Prochlorococcus marinus XMU1411: one gene and its partner. The protein of the gene in region 2 interacts with the protein of the main gene of each other region in a pairwise test. Links are inferred from orthologs where the notes say so. Each region holds a gene or a part of one and is shown on either strand. Other genes may lie near its edges.

Region 1 (8,047 bases), on a different replicon or contig from region 2:
TTTCAATAATCCGAGTGATTCAATATCATCCATAGAATATTGGGTTATTATTTGTCCTTCATTATTCCTTTGAAGAGGTACAAGTTCGTCCAGAGGTTCTGAAGCGATAACAACTCCAGCAGCATGAACCCCATATGTTTTATTAGTTCCTTCAATTCTCAATGCCAAATCAACCCATTTTTTCACCCTATTATCATTAATATATTTTTCTCTAAACTCTTGGCTAGGAGAATTCTTATCAATCATTTCATTAAGTTTATAAGGTTTCCCTCTTACAACCGGTATTAACTTAGCCAATTTATCAGCCTCTCCATAAGGTATATCTAGAACTCTTGCGACATCTTTTAAAACCGCCTTTGAGGTCATTTTATTGAAAGTAATTATTTGCGCAACTTTATCCTCTCCATAACGATTAGTAACATAATCAATAACTTCATTTCTCCTATCAATACAAAAGTCGGTGTCAATATCTGGCATAGACTTTCTTGCTGGATTTAAAAATCTCTCAAACAATAATCCATGCTCAACAGGATCTATGTTTGTGATTTGAAGGGCATAAGCTACTAGTGAGCCTGCTGCAGAGCCTCTACCTGGCCCTACGGGGATAGAGTTATCTCTAGCAAATTTGATGTAATCCCAAACAACCAAAAAATAATCTGGAAAACCCATATTTTTTATAATTTTTAATTCAGTAGATAGTCTTTTTTTATAGCTCTCATCAACTTCTGTAAAATCATTCTTTTTAAGTCTTTTTAAAAGACCTTCATTAGATAATTGTGCTAGGAATGAAAATGAATCTGTATCTTCGTTAAGAGGGAATTTTGGCATTCTATAATTACCAAACAAATCAAATACTTCAACCTTTTGAGAAATTTCTACTGTATTGTTCACCGCTTCATTAATTGATTCATCATCAATATGATCTTTAAAGAGTTCAAGCATTTCATATTCACTTTTTATATATTCTGTACCGGTATATCTCAATCTTTTTTCATCACTTATTAGTTTTCCTGTTAAAACGCAAAGCAAAGCATCATGTGCTTCAACATCCATATTTGATAAATAGTGCGCGTCATTGGTAGCGATGACTTTTATTTGGTGCTTCTTCCCAATTTTTATTAATTCAACGTTAACAATTCTATCTTCGATAGAGCCGTGATCTTGTATTTCTAGATAAAAATCATCTGTAAATAATTTTTTATACCAAAGTGCTATATCCTCGGCTACATCTAATCTACCTTTTAAGATAGCCTGAGGTATCTCTCCACCAAGACAAGCTGTGGAAACTATTAGACCATCACTATATTTACTTAAAAGAGATTTATCAATACATGGTCTAGAAAAAATGCCTCGACCTCTCATCCCATTTAGGTGACTAATTGTTGTTAACTTTACTAGATTCTTATAACCAGTATAATTTTTTGCTAACACTACCAAATGATATCTTTTTTCTTTTTTAGGTTGAGGATCATCAATAGAACCATTAATTACGTACATTTCATTACCAATAATTGGTTTTATGCCTTTCTCTTTACACTTCTTGACCAAATCGAGAACACCATACATTACTCCATGATCAGTAAGAGCTATAGATTCCATTCCAAGATCGGAAGCTCTATCTACAATTTTTGAAATTTGACTGGCTCCATCAAGTAAGCTGTAGTCACTATGATTATGAAGCGGAACAAAACCCATATTCAAATAATTTATATATATAAGATAGAGAAAATTTCTAAAAGATCTATACTTTGTGATTACAAATTAATTATTAATACAAATTTAGAATAAAGGTCTCTTCTTAATTACCTGAGCATCAATTTCAAAGATATTTGCAGCATTCAATATTCTATTTTCTTCTAATACATTGCCTATTAATTGCATTCCTATAGGTAATCCTTTAGTATCAAAACCGCAGGGAATACTGATTGCTGGAAGTCCAGCTAAATTAACAGGAACAGTTAATAGATCAGACAAATACATAGAAAGTGGGTCATTTACGAAATCACCCTTCAAAAAAGCTGTAGTAGGACAAGTTGGGGTTAATAGAATATCTACTTTTTTAAAAGCAATATCAAAATCTCTTCTTATTAATGTCCTAACTTTTTGTGCCTTTTTGTAATAGGCATCACTGTATCCAGCTGACAAAGCATAAGTTCCTATCAAAATTCTTCTTTGCACTTCATCTCCAAATCCTTCAGCTCTACTTTTTGATGTCATATCAATAAGATTTGTACCCTTGCTTGATCTGTAGCCATATTTAACTCCGTCGTATCTAGCTAAATTTGCGGAGGCTTCAGAAGGTGCAATGACATAATATGTCGCGATACCGTCGTTAAATCTAGGACATTCAACTTCAATAACTTCAGCTCCTAAAGTTTTGAATCTCTCAACTCCAGAAAGAACAGATTCCTTAACTTCAGGATTGAGCCCTTTATGTTCAAAACATTCTTTAATAATTCCAATCTTTAGACCTTTTATAGATTTATTTAAATCAGTCAAATAATTCGGCACTGGTTTATCAAGACATGTTGAGTCAAAAGGGTCTTTACCAGATATTGAATAAAGAATTTCAGCAGCATCTGAAACAGTATTAGTAATTGGACCAATTTGATCAAGAGAGCTAGCAAATGCAACCAATCCCCATCTGCTTACTCTGCCATAAGTAGGCTTAAGACCTACAACACCACAAAAAGAAGCTGGCTGCCTTATTGATCCTCCTGTGTCAGAACCTATAGCTGCCGCACAAAATCCAGCTGCAACTGAAGCAGCACTTCCGCCTGAGCTTCCTCCTGGAACTCTATTAATATCCCAAGGGTTTGAAGTGACGCCAAATACAGAAGTTTCAGTCGAACTACCCATTGCAAATTCATCTAAATTTGTCTTTCCTAAACAAATTCCACCTGAAGACCATAATTTACTTGAAGCTGTAGATTCATAAGGTGCAACAAAACTTTTTAGCATTTTGCTTGCACAAGTGGTTACAACTCCTTTAGTGCAAATATTATCCTTTATTGCTATTGGAATGCCCGCAAGAGGAGGAAGTTTTTCTTTATTTTGAATTAATTTGTCTATATTATCTGCTTGTGCAAGTGCATTATCTTTTGTAATACAAATATATGAGTTAACTTCAGGATCTTTATGATCTATCTTGGCAAAAATATCATTAACTAATTCCTTAACAGAAGCATTATTGTTAAAAATTTCTTTTCTTAAAGAATTAAAATTCATTACTTAATTTTTTTTAAAATTAAATTTATCAGACAGTTAATGGTTCTTCTTTTTTGCAGCGAACCAAACTATGTTTTATATTTTTAAAACCTTCATCTGAAAGATCATTAATAAAAGAAGACATATTTTCTTTTAAACTACGTTTAGTAATAAATGGGCCAAACCAGTAGGTGCCATTAGGTTTTTCTGTCTCAATTTTAGCCCACCAAGCTAATCCGAGTTTGTTTCCAAAGTTTCTAATCAATTTTTTTGGCCTACTAAACCACAATTCTTGTTAAATTCTATACAATTTTGTAGTGAAAATTCAATAATTTTTTATTAATCACATAAATATATTGAAACAACAACATTAAGAGGTCATTAATAACAGTGATTATTAATAACTATATTATTTGCAGGTCAAATGAAATAGTGATATAGCGGCCGCCACGGAGGCATTTAAACTTGAAGTCTTACCTTTTAGAGGAATGCTTAAATGATAATCACATTTTTTTTGAGTAAGTAAAGAAATACCTTTATCTTCAGAGCCGACTATAACTACCAAGGGTGCTTTTTCTAAAAAATTTGAGATAGATAATTGACCATCTCCAGATAAGCCTACAATAAGAAAACCATTTTTCTTAAGCTCCTCTAGTGCTCTATTCAAGTTAACAACTCTACTAACTTGCAAGTGTTCTAAGGCTCCTGCAGCTACTTTGGCGACTGTTCCCGTCAATCCAGCTGATCTTCTCTGAGGAATAATAATGCCTTTACAATCAAATGCTTCTGCAGATCTTATAATCGCACCAACATTATGTGGATCAGTTATACCGTCTAATGCTAGTAGTATGGGATTTGCACAGTTGTGTTTAGAAAAATCGATTAATTGTTCTAGGGATATTGTTTTAGAGCATGCTAACTGCAATACAACGCCTTGATGTGAAGCACCATAAGTTAGTTGCGAAAGCCTGTTCCAAGAAACTTCTTCAATAAGAACTCCTTTTGATTTAAGGTTCTTAAGCAAAATATAGAATTTGTCAGAGGAAAAGATTTCCGAAGTACACCAAATCCTATTAATCGCTCTTTCACTACAAAGAGCCTCATAAACAGAATGTTTACCCCATATCCAATCATCAAAATTTCTTTTATTAGTAAAGTCTTGTTGAATTTCAGGGTTTTTATTAGAAAATTCTGAATTAGATTTAAATATTGGTTTTCTTTTATTTGAAGATGAAAAAATATTATTTTTTTCATTTTTATTTAAATTATCAACATTATTATTTTTAAAAGAATTCTTCAAAAATCTTTCATTTTTTTCTGAACGATTTTTATTTTTTGAGTAAGAACCAAAATCAGAATTTTTTTTGTTATTTTTATTATTTTTTCCGAGAAAAAATTTTTTTGAGGAGTTTTTCATAGGATTAATTCATTTTTAGTTCTAAATATTCAAAAAGTGTTGATAATCTTTGAGGATCTTTTAAAAATAGCCAACCAATGAGAGTTTCAAAACCAGTTGCTCTAGAGTATATGGTAGGGTCTGAAGACTTTGGATATCTCTTTGTTTTATTTCTAGCACGCCTAATTAGATCAATTTCATTTAAATTTAATAAATGTTCAATTTGACTTAATGATTCTGCCTGTGATTTTGCTTTTACTTCATTTACTACAGATAAATGGAGATCTTTTGATTTTAAAGGGAAATGAACATGCCTAAGTCTTTGATGAAGCTCCCATACTGAATCTCCAAGCCAAGCAAGTTGGATAACGCCTATATCTTCGGGTGATCCATAAGGAGACAAGTTTTGAATCCAATAATTCAATTCTTTAAATAATTTAATGCATCTTCAAGACTTGACTTCAAGTTAAGAAAATCTCCCAAACGAACAAGTTTAATTGTTTGGGCCACTCTCGAATTGCCAACTACAGAGAAGCCAAGATTAGACTTCTTACATTCTTTAGCAGTTTGAACAAGAGCTCCAAGACCAGAGGAATCTAAAAAATCTATTTTTGCAAGATCAATAACGAATGGAAGTTCATTTTTTAAATTATTAGTAACAAAAGTCTTAAATTGTTTTTCTGAAAAAGCATCAAGTTGGCCCTTAAAAGAAAAAACAATAATGTTTGTTTTAACCTCAAGGTTTCCTCTTAAAGAAACCGTTAACTTCTGGAAATCTTCTATGATCTAATACCTCCAAAAAATTAATATATCAAATGTAATTATCAAATCAAAAGAAAACAATATGTCAACATCTTTCTAACATTAGAGAAACAAATTTTTTAAATAAATAATCTGAATCATGTGGTCCAGGTCCTGCTTCTGGATGATATTGCACACTAAATATTGGCTTATTATTAACCTCTAGGCCAGCCACAGTATTATCATTAAGGTTGTAGTGAGTTATTCTAACTATATCTTTTGAGAGAGAATTAGGATCAATAGCGAAACCATGATTTTGACTAGTTATCTCAATTTTATTATTTTCACCACAAGGGTGATTTAAACCGCGATGTCCAAAAGGTAATTTATAAGTTGAACCTCCTAATGCTAATCCAAATATTTGGTGACCAAGGCAAATACCAAACATAGGTATTTCGCCATATTCAATAAGTGATTTTGCTAATTCTATACCTTCTAAAACAGAAGAAGGATCCCCTGGACCATTTGAGAAGAATATACCGTCCGGCTTGTTAGACAGAACATCTTTGAGAGAAGATCGAGAAGGTAAAACCAAAACTTCACATCCATGAGATACAAGTCTATTTAAAATTGAATTTTTAATTCCAAAATCAATTGCAACTATTTTTAATTTTTTAGACGATTCAGCATATCTTTTTCTTAAATCAAAAATTGTTTGCGTATGACTGTTCCATAAATATTGTTCCTTTGCTGAAACTACTTTTGATAAATTTAAACCCTCCATCATTGGCGTATCATTAATTATCTTTAAACAACTTTCATCAGTTTTATCTAAAGAGGTAATAACTCCATTCATCGCACCATTAGATCTTAAAATTTTAACAAGAGCCCTTGTATCAATTCCATAAAGACCTATGATTTTCTTCTCAACTAACCATTGATCAAAACTCTTTTTAGATCTCCAATTGCTGTTATTGGATGAAAAATTTCTAACAATTATACCTTTAACATTAATATTAGATTCTGAATCTTCAAAATTAATACCAGTATTGCCAATCTCTGGATAAGTGAATGTTAATATCTGCCCGTAATAACTTGGATCAGTAATAACTTCTTGATATCCGGTCATTCCAGTATTAAAAACTATTTCACCAATGGCTGTACCAGAAGCACCGAAAAAGAATCCTGGAAAAACAATTCCATTACTTAAAACTAATTTCGCATTTTTCTTATATGGATTAATCATCAATATGAAATTAATTAATTTGTAGATAAATAATTTTTTAAAAGTAAAAACTTTTTCCAAGGATCTCCTTGATAAATCGAAAATAAAGCTTTATTAAATCCTTCATTTAAATCATCCTCAATCCCTGCTGCCCAAAGAACTAAAGCAGCATTCAAGGCAACAACATCAATATGAGATTTTTGACCAGAACCACTTAAAACAGATTTTAATATTGCCTCACTAGACTCAAAATCAGAAACTACAAGCTTTTCATTAGAAATATTTTCATGGTTAAAATCTGAAATATTTATTTCTGAAAACCTTAACTCTCCATTTTCAACAAACACTAACTTATTTTCTCCTTGAAGCGATGCCTCATCAAGGCCTCCAGACCCATGAACGACTATTGCTCTATTCATCCCCATTTTTAAAAGAGCGCTTCCCATAGGTTTTAAAAGATCCTCAGAAGCAACACCCAAAACTTGCGCATTGGGTCTTAAAGGATTTACCAATGGTCCGAGTTGATTGAATACTGTCCTTATTCCAAGGGTCTTTCTTAAAGGAGCAAGTTTTATTAAAGATTTATGCCAGATAGGTGCGAACAAAAAAGTTATTCCAATTTCACTTACGGCTGTTATTACTTTTTCTAATGAGCAATTTAAATTCAAACCAAGTTTTAACAAAACATCAGCAGAGCCAACTTTCCCGCTAGCACTTTTATTTCCGTGTTTTGCAATTTTTACCCCACAAGATGCAGCTACAAATGCTACTGCAGTTGAAATATTAAATGTATTTGCTCCATCCCCTCCTGTTCCACAAGTATCTACCAAATACAAATTTGGTCTTGCTACTGGCAATTCACAAACATTTAAAAGTTCCTCAGCCATAGAACTTAATTCCACTCCTGTAGAGCTCTTAGCTCTCAAAGCACTTAAAAAGGCTCCTGTTTCAACATCTGAAATTTCATCATTAAGCCATCTTTGCATTAAAGATCTAGAAGTTAAATCATCAAGATTCCTTCCCTCTAACAAATTATTTAGGATTTCAGCGTTTGATAGATTAGAAGTCATTTATTTATTGAAGAAAAATTATAAAGATAAAATTCAATTTGAGGTATCAAAACCTGAGCCAACTAAGTCTTTATTTGTATTAGAAGGCCTGAAGCTTTTTGACCAAATATTTTTTGTTTTTGAAAAAAGTTCGATCTTAGTAATTTTCCAAAATTTTAAAATTTTTTCAATATCATTTTTAATTTCAATTTCTCCAGGGAAATTGGTATAACGATTTATTAATCTAGCTAGATTTATATAGTCAAGATCTTCTGGTGTATTTTTAGTGATAAGGGAATCTATAATGCTCTTGTCGGTTTCATGTAAAGGATGAGTTTGTTCGTTACCCATAAATAAATACTGAATCATTTATAAAATTAGCTCACATATCTAAAAATGAAACATTATCTTAATCATATGGGCAAAATA
Region 2 (8,072 bases):
TATTAATAATAATTTTATTGTTTCAATAATTGGATCATTACTTTTTGGATTTGTTATTGCAAAAAGATTAAGTTACGCGAAAGAAAAAATTTTGTTAAGTGGTTTTTTTTCGTGTTTTACGTCCTTTAGCGGATTTATATTTTTTTTGTATCAAGTTTTTATTCAAGGAGGTTTGATCAAATTTATAATATTTTTTAATTTGATTATTATTATAAACTTACTAACAATGTGTTTCGGCTATTGGATAAGTAGAAAAATTAATTAGATTTCATATAATGGTTTTGTTACTTTGACAAGGGATTATATTTATGAATGAAAATAATCTTGAAAAGATTGCATCATTATCTTCAGATCTAAGTACTAGAGAAAATATTACTATTCAACTTGAAGAATTACTCGTCGCTGGAAATTATGATGAGGCAAAATTACTTTTAGAGCCTTCCCAACCAGTTGATATTGCAGATGCAATTGGCAGCCTTCCATTAATATTGCAGGCATTGGCATTTCGATTGTTAAAGAAAAATGAGGCAATTGAAGTTTATGAATATTTAGATCCAATAGTTCAGCAAACTTTATTAGACAGACTTCGTTCGGGAGAAGTTTTGGAAATAGTAGAGAAAATGTCTCCTGATGATAGGGTTCAACTATTTGATGAATTACCTGCAAAAGTTGTAAGAAAATTTTTGTCTGCTCTAAGCCCTGGGGAAAGGAAAGTAACAGCTGAATTACTAGGTTATGAGCCTGAAACTGCTGGAAGATTAATGACAACTGAATTTATAGACCTTAAAGAGATGCAAACGGCAGCTGAGGCTCTTTCTTTAGTCCGAAAGAGAGCTCCTTTTACAGAGACGATTTACAGCCTATATGTTACGGATAAAGAAAGACATTTGACTGGTATTCTCTCTTTAAGAGATCTTGTAACTGCTGATCCATCTAAGCCAATTGGAGATGTTATGACAAAAGATGTGGTAAATATTTCTACGAATACGAATCAAGAAGAGGTAGCAAGAGCAATACAAAGATATGATTTCTTAGCGCTTCCAGTTGTTGACAAAGAAAAAAGACTTGTTGGGATAGTAACTGTCGATGATTTAATTGATGTCATAGAGCAAGAAGCAACAAGAGATATTTATGCAGCGGGAGCAGTTCAATCTGGAGATGAAGATGATTATTTTCAAAGTAGTTTGTTTACGATGGCTCGAAGAAGAATATTATGGTTATTAATTTTAGTTTTAGCCAATGGTTTGACTACAAAAGTTATAGCGATGAATGATCAAATTTTAAGAGAAATAGTTTTGCTTGCTGCATTTATTCCTTTGCTCATAGGCACTGGTGGAAATGTTGGGGCTCAAAGTTCAACTGTCGTTATAAGAGGTTTAAGTACTCAAAAATTAAAGTCTCTTGGAGCTATAAAAGCAGTTTTTAAAGAGGCCGTAACTGGAGCTCTTTTGGGTATTTTGATGATGCTTGTGGTATTTCCTTTCGCTTGGTGGCAAGGAGAAGGCTATTTAATAGCCTCTGCGGTAGGGATAAGTTTAATTTCTATAACGACTTTAGCTGCAACTACTGGAGCTATCCTCCCTTTGTTGTTTCATAAAATGAGATTAGACCCAGCTTTAATGTCCTCTCCTTTTATAACAACTGTCACTGATATTGCAGGTGTATTTATTTATCTAAGTACAGCAAAATGGCTGTTAAGTTCTTCTTAAACTAAAATTGACTAGGTAGTTGTACTCATTTTTGTAAATTTGTGGATTTTTTTGTTTAACTTTACAATTCTTAATGGTATTGTTTACAAAACAACATTCAACTTTCATGTCTTCTGAAACATTAAGTGAGAATAAACTAGCGACAATATCAAGTTTAAAAGCCTCTAATGATGTCGACCTTGTCAGATCCTATTTAAGGGATATCGGCAGAGTTCCACTTCTTTCTCATGAGCAGGAAATTACGCTTGGAAGACAGGTGCAAGAATATATGCAAGTCGAAAGAGCAGAATTAGAAATTATTGAATTAACAGGAGATAAACCAACTATAGAGGAATTATCAAATAAATTAAATTTATCTACTTCCGTAATCAAAAAAAGATTGAGAGCTGGTCAGAGGGCTAAAGAACGGATGGTCGCAGCTAATTTAAGATTAGTGGTTAGTGTTGCAAAAAAATATACAAAAAGAAACATGGAATTATTAGATTTAATACAAGAAGGAACTATAGGATTAGTAAGGGGTGTAGAAAAATTTGATCCCGCAAGAGGTTATAAGTTTTCTACATATGCATACTGGTGGATTAGACAAGGTATTACTAGAGCAATAGCGGAAAAAAGCAGGGCAATAAGGTTACCAATTCACATAACCGAGATGTTAAATAAATTAAAAAAAGGTCAAAGAGAGTTGAGTCAAGAAATGTCTAGGACTCCTACAGTTAGTGAACTTGCTAAATATGTAGAGCTTCCTGAAGATGATGTAAAAGATTTGATGTGCAAGGCAGGGCAGCCAGTTAGTCTTGAAACAAAAGTTGGAGATGGTGAAGATACTGTCTTATTAGATTTACTAGCAGGTGGTGAGGACTTGCCAGACGAACAGATAGAGATGGATTGTATGAGAGGAGATCTTCATTCTCTTTTGCATCAATTACCAGATCTCCAATGTAGAGTTTTAAGAATGAGATATGGGATGGATGGTGATGAACCAATGTCTCTTACAGGTATAGGTAGGGTACTTGGAATAAGTAGGGACCGAGTTAGAAATCTAGAAAGAGATGGACTCAGAGGTTTGAGAAGACTTAGTGATAACGTAGAAGCCTATTTTGTTTCTTGAATAAATTCAAGAATTAACTGATTTGTTTTTTCAGGTTCTTCATCGTGCGGACAATGTCCAGCACCTTCGATAATATCTAACCGCTTTATATTCGTGAATTTTTTCTTCCACTCTTTAGCTTCACCTAAGGATTCCCAAGGATCTTTTTCTCCCCAAATCAATTGGATGGGAGGTTCAATTTTATCAAAAAGATCTGTAGCGAGATAGTCATCAAATAAGTTAATAAAGCCACGAAATGCTTCTTTGGAGTTTTGTCTTTGTGAGGGTTGATATAATATTTCAATTAACTCTTCATCGATATTTTTTTTGGACGGGTAAGCTTGTTCAAGTATTTTCTTAATAACTTTTGGATTGGCAGCTCTCGTAAAAAGTGTGTTACTAATTATTCTTTGTCTTACTATCGTTTTAAGAACGGGTCTAAGTAGATTCATTAATATATCACTTTTTTTTAAACGTTTATCATCCATAGTTCTTTGTGCGCAATCAATCAAAATCACTCCCTTACATTTATCTTTGAGAATTTCAGCAGCTTTCAATGCAATAACACCACCAATTGAGTTTCCAACTAAGTAAATAGGAGATTTTATTACCTCTTCACAAAATGCTGATATCTGACTACCCCATAAGTCAAATGAATATTTAATTGAGTTTTCTTTATCAGCTTCGTAATTTAATAAAGCACTAGGCTGACTGCTTTCTCCAAATCCTAATAAGTCAATTGCGTAGCAGTTAGAAAATTTACCAAGAAAATCTTGATTATGTCTCCAGTGGTTTTTTGATGCTCCAAATCCATGAACTAATAAAATTTTAATATTTTTTTCAGAAGTAGATTCTTTTGATAAAGACCATGAAATTTCCCAATTTTTCCACTTCCAAGTTTCAGATTTATTTAAAGACACGATGAATATGTTTTTAATTAAACTTTAATTCAAAAAAAAATTATTCGTTTTTAATAAATTATTCTTAGTTAAGTAAAATAGTTCATTTTATGAAAAGGAAAAAGGTCATATGCATTGGAGAGGCTTTAATAGACAGAATCAGAAATAAATCAAATCAAGGATTTACAGATTTTTTGGGAGGTGCTCCAGCTAATGTTGCTTGTGCATTAAGAAAATTAAAAATAGATTCAACATTTATAGGAAGTTTGGGGAGTGATGATTATGGAAAAAAATTTATTAGGCAATTTAATGAATTGGAAGTTAATTTAGATTTCTTGCAATTATATGATGATTCATCTACTCGCTTGGTTAATGTAGATAGAGATCAATTTGGAGATCGTTTTTTTTCAGGCTTTGAGGAAAGTTCTCATTCATTCTTTGCAGACGAAGTTCTTAGTAAGAAATTAATCGAAAAAGAAATTTTAAATTTGCAGAAATCTTTTCTAGAAACAAAATATTTGGTTACAGGAACGATCTTGTTATCATCACCAATATCAGCAGAGACTATTTTTTTTCTTATTGAACAGGCTAAAAAATTGGAAGTCAAAGTAGTTATTGATTTGAATTGGAGAGAGGTCTTTTGGGATCATTCAAGTTTTTCATCAGAAATTAGTAAAGCGGCTAGAGTTAATTTAATCAAGAAATTTTTAAATCATGCTAATGTTTTAAAACTTGCTAAGGAAGAAGCAACTTTATTTTTTGAGGATGAAAATCCCTTACTAATTTCTCAACAATTGTCTAATAGACCAGATGTAATAATAACTGATGGGGAACATCCCGTTTCTTGGTATATCAGTGGATTGCAGGGAATTACCGAAACCCCTACTTCACAAAAAATTGTTGATACAACTGGGGCAGGAGATGCTTTTCTAGCTGGCTTAATTTCAAAATTAATTTCTTCTGGCTACCCTTCAAATAAACTAGAGACAGAAGATTGCATTAAGTTTGCAGGTGTTTGTGGATTATTAACTTGTCTTGGTGAAGGTGCTATCGAGCCACAGCCCGATTATGAGAAGGTTAACAAATTTCTGGGATCTCTTATTTCGTAGTTTCTTCCATATTTATTTGCGTAACTAATTTTTATTTTCCAGAAATTATCAATAACTGGTTCTATTAATTCTGGCCATTCAATAACTAAAATAGCTCGTCTTTGTATGGCCTCTTCTTCTTCTGAAAAAAAAACTTCTTTTGCTGAAGAAACATTTTCTAACCTGTATAAATCAAGGTGAATTAGTGGAATTTTTCCAGAGTTATAGTGATGCGATAAAGCAAATGTAGGGCTTGTAATTTCCTCAGAGATTGACAAGCCTTTAGCAATCCCTTGAACAAATGAAGTTTTCCCAGCTCCAATTGGACCCTGTAATAAAACAATTGATTGAGGATTTAATTTGTGTGACAGTTTTTTTCCTAAATTTAAAGTCTCTTTTAAATTCTCAACAAACACAAAATTACACAAAAATCATTTATAGTTTAATAGAAAAAGTATTTACACGATATGGTAATCGCAAATTCAGTTAAAACCTCTACACCTAATTACGTAATTTCTGATATCTCTTTATCAGATTTTGGTCGTAAAGAAATTAAAATTGCCGAAACTGAAATGCCAGGATTAATGGCGCTTAGAGATAAATATCAATCTGAAAAGCCACTAAAAGGTGCAAAAATAGCTGGAAGTCTTCATATGACTATTCAGACTGCAGTATTAATAGAAACTCTTGTTGATCTTGGCGCAGAAGTGAAATGGGCTTCATGCAATATTTTTTCAACTCAAGATCATGCTGCCGCAGCTATCGCAGATCAAGGAATTTCTGTATATGCAAAAAAAGGTGAGACACTTGATGAATATTGGCAATATACACATTACATTCTTGATTGGGGATCCGACTCACCGAATATGATTCTTGATGATGGGGGAGATGCAACTGGCTTATTGATACTTGGCAGTAAAGCAGAAAAAGATTTATCTGTTTTAGATAATCCCGGTAACGAAGAAGAAATTGCTTTATTCAAATCTATAAAATCTAAGTTGGAAAATGATAGTAACTTTTATTCTAGAATTAAGAGCAATATTATTGGTGTCACTGAAGAAACTACAACGGGAGTCGCAAGACTTTATCAACTGCAAAAGCAAAATGCTCTACCTTTCCCTGCAATTAACGTTAATGATTCAGTAACTAAGAGCAAATTCGATAATTTATATGGCTGCCGAGAATCTCTAGTTGACAGCATCAAGCGTGCCACTGATGTGATGATTGCTGGGAAGGTTGCTTTAGTAATCGGTTTTGGAGATGTAGGTAAAGGATCAGCCCAGTCTCTAAGAGGACTTGGTGCAATTGTAAAAGTTGCTGAAGTTGATCCAATTTGTGCTCTTCAAGCTGCCATGGAAGGTTTCAGCGTTGTTACATTAGACGATGTTGTGCAGGATATAGACATATTTGTTACGGCAACTGGGAACTATCAGGTAATAACAAACGAAAATCTTGTCAAGATGAAGAATGAGGCCATCGTTTGTAATATTGGCCATTTCGATAATGAAATTGATGTGGCATCATTGAAAGATTATCCATGGGAAAATATTAAGCCGCAGGTTGATCACATAACTTTACCGAGTGGCAATAAAATAATCCTTTTAGCTGAAGGTAGACTAGTTAACTTGGGTTGTGCCACTGGACATCCAAGTTTTGTTATGAGTAATTCTTTTACTAATCAAGTCCTAGCTCAAATTGAACTTTTCAATAAGTCAGAAAACTATTCTAAGGAGGTTTATGTTTTACCAAAACATTTAGATGAAATGGTAGCTAGATTACATCTCGATAAAATTGGTGCAAAATTAACAAAATTAACCAAAGAACAAGCTGATTATATTAATGTTTCTATTGAAGGACCTTATAAACCAGATCTTTATAGATATTAAGTTTGAGCCTTATTTTTTTAAATTTTCTTACTTCAATCCCCGACTACATTAGTTTGGCTGTAGAAAAGAATTCAATAATTGCATACCTCACTATTTGTTTGGCTATGTTTTTAGAAAATATAATACCTCCAATACCTTCGGAAATTATTATGCCTTTGGGAGGGTTTTTCGTCTATCAACAAAAATTAAATTTTTATATTTTAGTTTTTTGGGGATTACTTGGAACTATTTTTGGATCATTGCCTTGGTATTATCTAGGAAGATTAGTAAATGAAAAAAGACTTTCAAATTTTCTAGATAAACAAGGAAAATATTTGGGTATTTCTTCTAATGATTTAATTAAAAGTAAAAGGTGGTTTGATAAATACGGAGTTTCTTTAGTTTTTTGGGGCAGATTAGTACCAGGTATAAGAACTTTGATTTCAGTTCCCGCTGGCATAGAACTTATGCCATTAAGAAAATTTTTGATTTGGACTTCATTTGGTAGCTTGATATGGGTAGCGCTTCTCACTTATGCAGGTTATTTATTTGGTGAAAATTATCCAATAATTGAAATTTACTTAGATCAAATCAAATATGTTGTAAAGCCAATTTTAATTTTAATTTTCTTATATTTTTTTATAAAACTTCTTATTAGATTTATTAAAAAATATAGAGACTAGAAAGGGATTTCACTAGAGTTACTGCTGTTAGAATATTGATTATTTTCAGACTCTTTTTTCGAGCTTAGCAAGTTTAATCTATCTACTCTAACAACCGGTTTGTATCTATCTTCCCCAGTATTTTTATCTTTCCAACTATCAATTTTAAAGCTTCCTGTTATTCCAATTAAGGACCCTTTTCTTACGTAATCTGCTGCTATTTGGGCTTGCTTGCCCCATATTTCTAAATTGAACCAGTCTGGCTCTTCATCTCTGCTTCTTCTGTTCACAGCAAGAGTGAAATTGGCTACGATACTGCCTGATTCAAAATATCTTACATCTGGTTCTCTACCAGCTCTACCAACTAGGTTAATAGTGTTAATTTCCATAATTTTTTTTTTTAATACTACTCATATTTCCAGATTCTGCTTAAGTTTTGCGTGCTAATCATAACTAAACAGGCGAATTGTGAGAGCTTTATAAAAAATAGATATATTATTTATAAAAAGAATTCTTATTGTGATTTTTAACAGATTTAAATTTTCTAGAGACATTGGCATAGATTTGGGAACAGCCAATACTCTTATACACGTATCAGGTAAGGGAGTTGTTTTACAAGAGCCCTCAGTAGTAGCAATGGATTTAGAAGAAGGAGTTCCATTGGCAGTTGGTAAAGAAGCAAAGTTAATGCTTGGCAGAACACCCGGGAATATAAGAGCTGTAAGACCACTAAGAGATGGAGTTATCGCAGATTTTGACGCC

Evidence for each region. The genes of interacting proteins can lie anywhere in the genome.
Region 1: the proteins of tsaE (region 2) and rlmB interact in binary tests that used the Escherichia coli proteins (3 or more experiments, as listed by UniProt). The link is inferred for Prochlorococcus marinus XMU1411 from one-to-one orthologs.

What each region holds. Positions count from the first base shown.
Region 1 is NZ_JAAORI010000003.1:482,316-490,362, reverse strand. The notes cover bases 2,621-5,393. They hold rlmB (23S rRNA (guanosine(2251)-2'-O)-methyltransferase RlmB), read right to left. Parts: upstream 4,625-5,393; coding sequence 3,617-4,624; downstream 2,621-3,616. Other genes in these bases: HA145_RS04475 (STAS domain-containing protein), read right to left, coding at 5,024-5,386; HA145_RS04480 (ribonuclease III domain-containing protein), read right to left, coding at 4,629-5,027; HA145_RS04490 (DUF1816 domain-containing protein), read right to left, coding at 3,257-3,472; gatA (Asp-tRNA(Asn)/Glu-tRNA(Gln) amidotransferase subunit GatA), read right to left, coding at 2,621-3,228. Outside these bases: HA145_RS04500 (DNA polymerase III subunit alpha), read right to left, coding at 1-1,695; more of gatA, read right to left, coding at 1,780-2,620; carA (glutamine-hydrolyzing carbamoyl-phosphate synthase small subunit), read right to left, coding at 5,451-6,590; trpD (anthranilate phosphoribosyltransferase), read right to left, coding at 6,605-7,639; HA145_RS04460 (DUF3288 family protein), read right to left, coding at 7,673-7,969. UniProt on the Escherichia coli protein: Specifically methylates the ribose of guanosine 2251 in 23S rRNA.
Region 2 is NZ_JAAORI010000006.1:88,372-96,443, reverse strand. Bases 3,481-6,278 are described here. They hold tsaE (tRNA (adenosine(37)-N6)-threonylcarbamoyltransferase complex ATPase subunit type 1 TsaE), read right to left. Parts: upstream 5,200-6,278; coding sequence 4,762-5,199; downstream 3,481-4,761. Other genes in these bases: ahcY (adenosylhomocysteinase), read left to right, coding at 5,251-6,278; HA145_RS09085 (carbohydrate kinase family protein), read left to right, coding at 3,806-4,804; HA145_RS09090 (alpha/beta fold hydrolase), read right to left, coding at 3,481-3,716. Also shown: mgtE (magnesium transporter), read left to right, coding at 309-1,709; HA145_RS09095 (RpoD/SigA family RNA polymerase sigma factor), read left to right, coding at 1,816-2,817; more of HA145_RS09090, read right to left, coding at 2,802-3,480; more of ahcY, read left to right, coding at 6,279-6,669; HA145_RS09070 (DedA family protein), read left to right, coding at 6,672-7,331; HA145_RS09065 (single-stranded DNA-binding protein), read right to left, coding at 7,328-7,699; HA145_RS09060 (rod shape-determining protein), read left to right, coding at 7,830-8,072. UniProt on the Escherichia coli protein: Required for the formation of a threonylcarbamoyl group on adenosine at position 37 (t(6)A37) in tRNAs that read codons beginning with adenine.